Regions from separate parts of the Pseudomonas sp. 2 genome, predicted to be linked through region 2. Evidence: riboswitches for the same ligand, from Rfam matches in the RefSeq annotation. Region 2 holds a riboswitch; each other region holds the start of a gene.
What was found. Region 2 has a riboswitch for cobalamin ahead of cobW (cobalamin biosynthesis protein CobW). Riboswitches for the same ligand answer to the same signal wherever they lie in the genome.
Positions count from the first base shown of each region.

Region 1: linked by a shared signal. The riboswitch ahead of AC1MEK_RS11465 (ABC transporter substrate-binding protein) and the one ahead of cobW (cobalamin biosynthesis protein CobW) in region 2 are both predicted to bind cobalamin.
Region 3: linked by a shared signal. The riboswitch ahead of cobO (cob(I)yrinic acid a,c-diamide adenosyltransferase) and the one ahead of cobW (cobalamin biosynthesis protein CobW) in region 2 are both predicted to bind cobalamin.

Region 1 covers NZ_JBWXNG010000005.1:384,511-386,771, forward strand. Annotated here, with positions in the region: gene AC1MEK_RS11460 (aspartate/glutamate racemase family protein) at 1-624, shown strand, start outside; cobalamin riboswitch at 826-1,031, shown strand; gene AC1MEK_RS11465 (ABC transporter substrate-binding protein) at 1,167-2,168, shown strand; gene AC1MEK_RS11470 (FecCD family ABC transporter permease) at 2,165-2,261, shown strand, end outside.
Region 2 covers NZ_JBWXNG010000001.1:122,404-124,664, reverse strand. Annotated here, with positions in the region: gene AC1MEK_RS00550 (CbtB domain-containing protein) at 1-95, opposite strand, end outside; cobalamin riboswitch at 198-427, opposite strand; cobalamin riboswitch at 649-867, shown strand; gene cobW (cobalamin biosynthesis protein CobW) at 1,002-2,066, shown strand; gene cobN (cobaltochelatase subunit CobN) at 2,070-2,261, shown strand, end outside.
Region 3 covers NZ_JBWXNG010000002.1:18,398-20,658, forward strand. Annotated here, with positions in the region: gene AC1MEK_RS03065 (cobyrinic acid a,c-diamide synthase CobB) at 1-784, opposite strand, end outside; gene cobO (cob(I)yrinic acid a,c-diamide adenosyltransferase) at 781-1,392, opposite strand; cobalamin riboswitch at 1,501-1,717, opposite strand; gene AC1MEK_RS03075 (PQQ-dependent sugar dehydrogenase) at 1,842-2,261, shown strand, end outside.

The DNA of each region.
Region 1 (2,261 bases), on a different contig from region 2:
GGCCTGACCCCGCGCTTCGGCGCGGAATCGGTCGAAGGCAATTTCGAGAGCTACCTGGCGGCCATTGCGGTGATGGACCGCGTGATGTCCTACGACCAGCCGTTCGACGCGGTGATCCAGGCCGGTTACGGCGAGCACGGCCGCGAAGGGTTGCAGGAGTTGCTGGAAGTGCCGGTGGTGGACATCACCGAAGCGGCGGCCAGCCTGGCGATGCTGTTGGGCCACAAGTATTCGGTGGTGACCACGCTGGACCGTGCGGTGCCGCTGATCGAGGATCGTCTGAAACTGGCCGGGGTGTACGAGCGCTGCGCTTCGGTGCGGGCCAGCGGCATGAGCGTGCTGGAGCTTGAAGAAATGCCCGGGCGCGCAATCGAGGCGATTGTCGAACAGGCCGCCCATGCCGTGACCCACGACAAGGCCGAGGTGATCTGCCTGGGCTGCGGCGGCATGGCGGGCCTGGACCAGATGATCCGCGACCGCGCCGGGGTGCCGGTGGTGGATGGCGTGACGGCCGCCGTGGCGTTGGCCGAGTCGCTGATGCGGCTGGGGTTGAAGACCTCCAAGGTGCGCACCTATGCCACGCCGCGTACCAAGAAGGTGATCGGCTGGCCGCTCAGTCTGTGATATCAGCTTCTGCCCGCAGGGCGTAGGAGCTTGGCTTGCCAGCGATCTGGCGCGCAGCGGCAGTAAACCCTGAGCACGCGGTATGTCTGACAATGCCGAGGCGCATGGTTTTGCTGCCGCTGCGCGCCAGATCGCGAGCAAGCTTGCTCCCACGCCCTGCGGGCAGAATCAAAAGCGGATTCGCCCGCTCTCTTCAAATCGTTTAGTATCCCCGCCGCCGGTTTCCACTCGGAATTAATAGGGAATCCGCGAGCCTGACCGCTTCAGGGACAAAGGCTCAAACGGAACTGTCCCCGCAACTGTAGGCGCTGAGCCCTGCTTCACGATCGCCACTGGGTCCTCCCGGGAAGGCCGGAGCATGGCAATGACGCGCCAGTCAGGAGACCTGCCGGCAAGCGTCAATCATTCACCGGCGGGGTGTCCGGGAAGGACATCCGTTCGTGCAGGTTTTCACCCGCGCCAGCCTTTCATGCATCGCATGATCGGGATGTGCTTTCCAGTAGCGATTCGTCGGCAATCAGCCTTACTGGAGATTTGCGTTCATGTCGCTGCGCCGCCTTGCCACCCTGTTCACCGGTCTGACGCTCTCTAGCGCCGCCCTCGCCGCGCCCACCCACTACCCGCTGACGATCGACAACTGCGGCGTGCCGCTGACCTTCGCCCATGCCCCGCAAAAGGCCGTGACCATCGGCCAGGCCGCCACCGAAATGCTTTACGCCCTGGGCCTGAGCCAGCAAGTGGTCGGCACCTCGCTGTGGTTCAACCAGGTACTGGCGCAGTACCAGGACGCCAACAGCCAGATCGAGCGCCTGGCCGACAATGCGCCGAGCTTCGAATCGGTGATCGGCAAACGCCCGGACTTCGTGCCGGTGCAGTTCGAATGGATGGTCGGCCCGCAAGGCGCGGTCGGTACCCGCCAGCAGTTCGCCGACCTGAAGATTCCGGCCTACATCCTGCCGTCTGATTGCGAAGGCAAAGACAATCTGGTCGGCGCCGACGGCACCCGACTCAAGGCGTTCGACATCGAGACCCTGTACAAGAGCGTGCGCCAGCAAGCTGAAATCTTCGACGTGCAGGACCGCGGCCAGGCACTGGTCGCCGACTTCCAGGCGCGCCTGGCCAAGGCGGTCGCTGAGGCGAAATCCCACGACAGCCAGCAGCTCTCGGCGCTGTTCTGGTTCTCCAGCCCTGAGCTCAACGCCGCGCCTTTCGTGGCCGGGCGCAAGGGTATCCCGAATTTCATGCTCGACACCCTGGGCATGCGCAATGTCATCGAATCCGACGAAGAATGGCCGACCGTGGGCTGGGAAACCATCGCCAAGGCCAACCCGAGCATCCTGGTCATCGCGCGCATGGATCGTCGCCGTTTCCCGGCCGACGATCATGAGAAGAAGCTGGCCTTCCTCAAATCCGACCCGGTCACCCGCAACATGGATGCGGTGAAAAACAACCGGATAGTGATCATGGACGCCAGCGCCATGGAATCCAGCGTGCGCCTGTTCGACGGCATCGAGCAGCTCGCCCAGGCCACGGCGGGCCAATGATTCGCAACAGTTTGCTGCGTCTGCTCACTCACGCCCTCTGGGTCAGCGCCGTGCTGTTGGCGGCCGTGATCGCCGGCATCGCCATCGGTGAAA
Region 2 (2,261 bases):
ATCATCGCGCTGACGGCGGCGGTCAGGCGCTGGCTTTGCGTGGTGGCTTGGCTTGCGGTTTGGCTGCTGGTCTGGTTGGTCGTGCTGATCGACATGGCGCTTCCCTCTGAAAGTGTCAGCGGACGGGAAGGCGCAAAGGCGCGCCGCTGACAGGACGTCAGTGGCGAACTCAACTGCACCCGCCCACCGCGGGTCTGTTATGTGAACGTTGTCGGGCCGGTCTCCGGGCTTGCGAGGGGCATCGGGCTGATTAACAGCACCAAGCCTGCAAGAATCGCCTTCCCATATCGCTGACCGACACAGTGGATCTGACTCTTCGCTCGCTTACCGTTGCGGGGGCAGCGCCGGACTTGCACAAGCCTTGTGGCCTGTACGCACCGGTTTCCCGTTTCACCCTGTGAAGGGCACCCGTAACAAGGTGTGTAGGAGAGCATGGGGCGGGGCGGCAGTCAATCGGACAACGTGGTCCTGCGGCTGGCAGAGGTCAATGTGGGAGTGAGCTTGCTCACGAAAGGGCTTTGACAGGCGTCATAAATAGTGGGGCTAGGTGATCGCTTTCGTGAGCAAGCTCACTCCCACAAAAAAGCCAGGCCGAATCTCGCATCGCGCAACACGCCGTTTCTGCGTTGACCTTCTTTCAGCCACTGCGTAGCCTTGCGCACTTGAGGTTCACCGATCTGCCTGTCGACCCGGCAGCGGTGCTAAGAAGGGAATGTGGTTCGATGCCACAGCTGCCCCCGCAACTGTAAACGGACAGGTTCATTGCACAGCCACTGCACCCGCGGGAAGGCGCGATGAACGCTCGTCGGCTGATCCACGCCGCGAGCCACCGTGAGCCAGGAGACCTGCCTCGAACGGACGTCACGTCCATGCATTCTCTTTACAACCGGGCGGGGTGATCCGGTGGCGAATCCAACGGCGGGCCTGCGTACAGCATGGGGCGCGCGGTTCTCGTCCTGTTTGCCCGCCGCAACGCCGCAGAGCATTCGATAGGGCATCCGATGAAAACACTGGCCAAACTTCCCGTCACCATCGTCACCGGCTTTCTGGGCTCGGGCAAGACCACGCTGCTGCGCCACATGCTCGACAACGCCGAAGGCCGCCGGATCGCGGTGATCGTCAACGAGTTCGGCGAGCTGGGCATCGACGGCGAAATCCTCAAGCAGTGCACCATCGGCTGCACCGAAGAAGAAGCCAATGGCCGCGTCTATGAATTGGCCAACGGCTGCCTGTGCTGCACCGTGCAGGAAGAATTCTTCCCGGTGATGCAGGAACTGGTCGCCCGTCGCGGCGATCTGGACCACATCCTCATCGAAACCTCGGGCCTGGCCCTGCCAAAACCCTTGGTGCAAGCCTTCCAGTGGCCGGAAATCCGCAACGCCTGCACGGTCGATGCGGTGATCACCGTTGTCGACAGCCCGGCAGTGGTGGCGGGCACCTTCGCCGCCTTCCCCGATCAGGTCGACGCCCAGCGCAAACTCGACCCGAATTTGGACCACGAATCCCCGCTGCACGAGCTGTTCGCTGATCAGCTGGCCAGTGCTGACCTGGTGGTCCTGAACAAGGCCGACATGCTCGACGCCCAGGCGCTGGCCGCCGTGCGTGCCGAAGTCGCCGAAGAACTGCCGCCTGCAGTGAAAATCATCGAAGCCAGCAAGGGCCAACTGCCGATCAACGTGCTGCTGGGCCTGGGCGCAGAGTCCGAGCTGCATATCGATGGCCGCAAGACCCACCACGATCACCACGAAGGCGACGACCATGACGACCACGATCACGACGCGTTCGATTCCATCTCTATCTCGCTGCCCCAGGCCGACGAAGCACTGCTGCTCGATGCGCTGACTCAGGCAGTGATCCAGCACGGCATCCTGCGGGTCAAAGGCTTCGCGGCGATTCCCGGCAAACCGATGCGCCTGCTGGTGCAGGGTGTGGGCACGCGCTTCGACAAACATTTCGACCGCGCCTGGAAGGCCGACGAGGAGCGCGTCAGCCACATGGTGCTGATCGGTCAGGACCTCGACGCTGCCGCCATCGAAGCTCAGCTGCGCGCCGCCATTCAGGGCTGATCCATGCACCTGCTGCGCACCCAGCCCGGTGGCTTTGTCCCCGATGACAGCATCGCCGATCTGGGACAGACCCCGGCCGATCTGGTGATCCTGTGCAGTGGCGATTCACACCTGGCGCTGCTGGCCGAGACCGCCCAGCAGCTGCCGGACGACTACCCGAGCCTGCGTCTGGCCAACCCGATGCAGGTGCAGAAC
Region 3 (2,261 bases), on a different contig from region 2:
CCCGCAGCAAGTCGAGGCTGGCGCCGTAGGTAAAGGCGAAGGCTTCGTCATGGGCCACGGCGATGCGCACACCGGCAAGCCACGGTTCGACCGGCACGATCTGCGGCGCGGCAAAGGTCACCGCAGGCGGCAGGGCTGAATCGCAGGTGCTGGCCAACGCGGCAGCGGCGGCGTCCAGGCGAACGTCCAGATCGTTCAGCTCGCTGGCCTGAACCAGGCCCAGATGGCGGCTCGGCAGCTCGATCCCGGTTTCCCGGGAGAGCGCGCCGTACCAGCGCAGGCCTTCCGTGAGGCTGCCTTCGAGCAATTGCGCATGGCGCACTGTGCCCACGCGATTGGCCAGCACCCCGGCAAAAGGCAGGTCCGGCTGATAACGCGCAAGGCCCAGCGCCAGGGCGCCAAAGGTCTGAGCCATGGCGGTGCCGTCGATCACGCCGAGCACCGGCACGCCGAAGTGCCGCGCCAGGTCAGCGCTGGACGGCGTGCCGTCGAACAGCCCCATCACGCCTTCGATCAGGATCAGGTCGGCCTCGCCCGCCGCTTCCCAGAGCAGGCGCCGGCTCTCGTCTTCACCCACCATCCACATGTCGAGCTGATAGACCGGATGGCCGCTGGCGCGCTCCAGAATCATCGGGTCGAGAAAATCCGGCCCGCATTTGAACACCCGCACCTTGCGCCCCTGATTGCGATGCAGGCGGGCCAGCGCGGCGGTGACGGTGGTCTTGCCCTGCCCGGAAGCAGGCGCGGCGATCAGCACCGCGGGACAGGTGCGCGGCTCACTCACAGCTCGATGCCCTTCTGCGCCTTGATACCGGCCTGGAACGCGTGCTTGACCACGGCGATCTCGGAAACGGTGTCGGACAGGTCGATCAGTTCCTGCTTGGCGCCACGGCCGGTGATCACCACATGCTGCATCGGCGGGCGGGCCTGCAGGTCGCCAAGGACCTGATCAAGATCCAGATAGCCGTGCTTGAGGGCGATGTTCAGCTCATCGAGGATCACCAGGCCGATCTCCGGATCGCGCAGCATCTGCCGGGTGACCGCCCAGGCGGCCTCGGCGGCGGCGATATCACGCTGGCGGTCCTGGGTTTCCCAGGTGAAGCCTTCGCCCATGACGTGGTAGCGCACCTGCTCGGGGAAGCGGCGGAAGAACAGCTCCTCGCCGGTGGCATTACGCCCCTTGATGAACTGCACCACGCCGCACTGCATGCCGTGGCCCATGGCCCGGGCGAGCATGCCGAAGGCCGAGCTGCTCTTGCCTTTGCCGTTGCCGGTCAGTACCACCAGCAGGCCGCATTCGTTGGGTGCGCTGGCAATGCGCTCATCGATGATCGCTTTCTTGCGCTGCATGCGCGCCAGGTGGCGTTCGTCACGTTCGGGGGATTCGCTCATCTCGGCTCTCCGCTTGAGGGGCAGACAGGACAGACGAAGGACGCAGGCAAGGACTGACAGCAGGCACCGGAACAGTCCGGGCCTGCGCAGAGCATCGCCCTCCGTGATGCCGTTCGGGTGGATCAGGCCGGTCTCCGGACTCATGAGCGATGCTGCCGGCCGCGCGCCTTCCCATGCCCATGGACACAGTGGCATCGTGCGCAGCCTTGACTCATTTACCGTTGCGGAGGCAGTGCCGGGATAGATCGCGAACGCTCGCACCGGCTTCCCTGTTTCACCCTGTCGACCGGTCGCGGTCGCGGGCACCTGAAACAATCGGCGAAGGTTAGAGGGTTGACCCCGGAGCGTCAATCGAACAGGCGTTTGTTCTGCGGTTGAACCCCTTACCGCACTGCGTCTCTATTTCATACACATGCCATTGCATGACTGCCAGGAAAGGGAGATCGAAGATGCTCACGCGCAAACCCCAGGTTGTGATGTTGCTGTTGGTAGCGGCGGGCCTTTCGGCCTGCGGTGAATCCTCCAGGTTGCAGGTGGCCGACGGCATGGGCCCCTCGCCCCAGTTGCCCGAGCCGAACAAGACCCTGATCCCCACTGTGAACATCGCCCCGGCCGTGGGCTGGCCGGCCGGCGCCAGGCCGGTCGCAGCGCCGGGCACCCAGGTGGCGGCCTTCGCCGAAAACCTCGACCACCCGCGCTGGCTGTACGTGTTGCCCAATGGCGACGTGCTGGTGGCCGAAACCAACGCACCGCCCAAACCCGACGACGGCAAGGGCATTCGCGGCTGGGTCATGAAGAAAGTCATGGGCCGCGCGGGCGCGGGCGTGCCCAGTCCGAACCGCATCACCCTGCTGCGCGACAAGGACCAC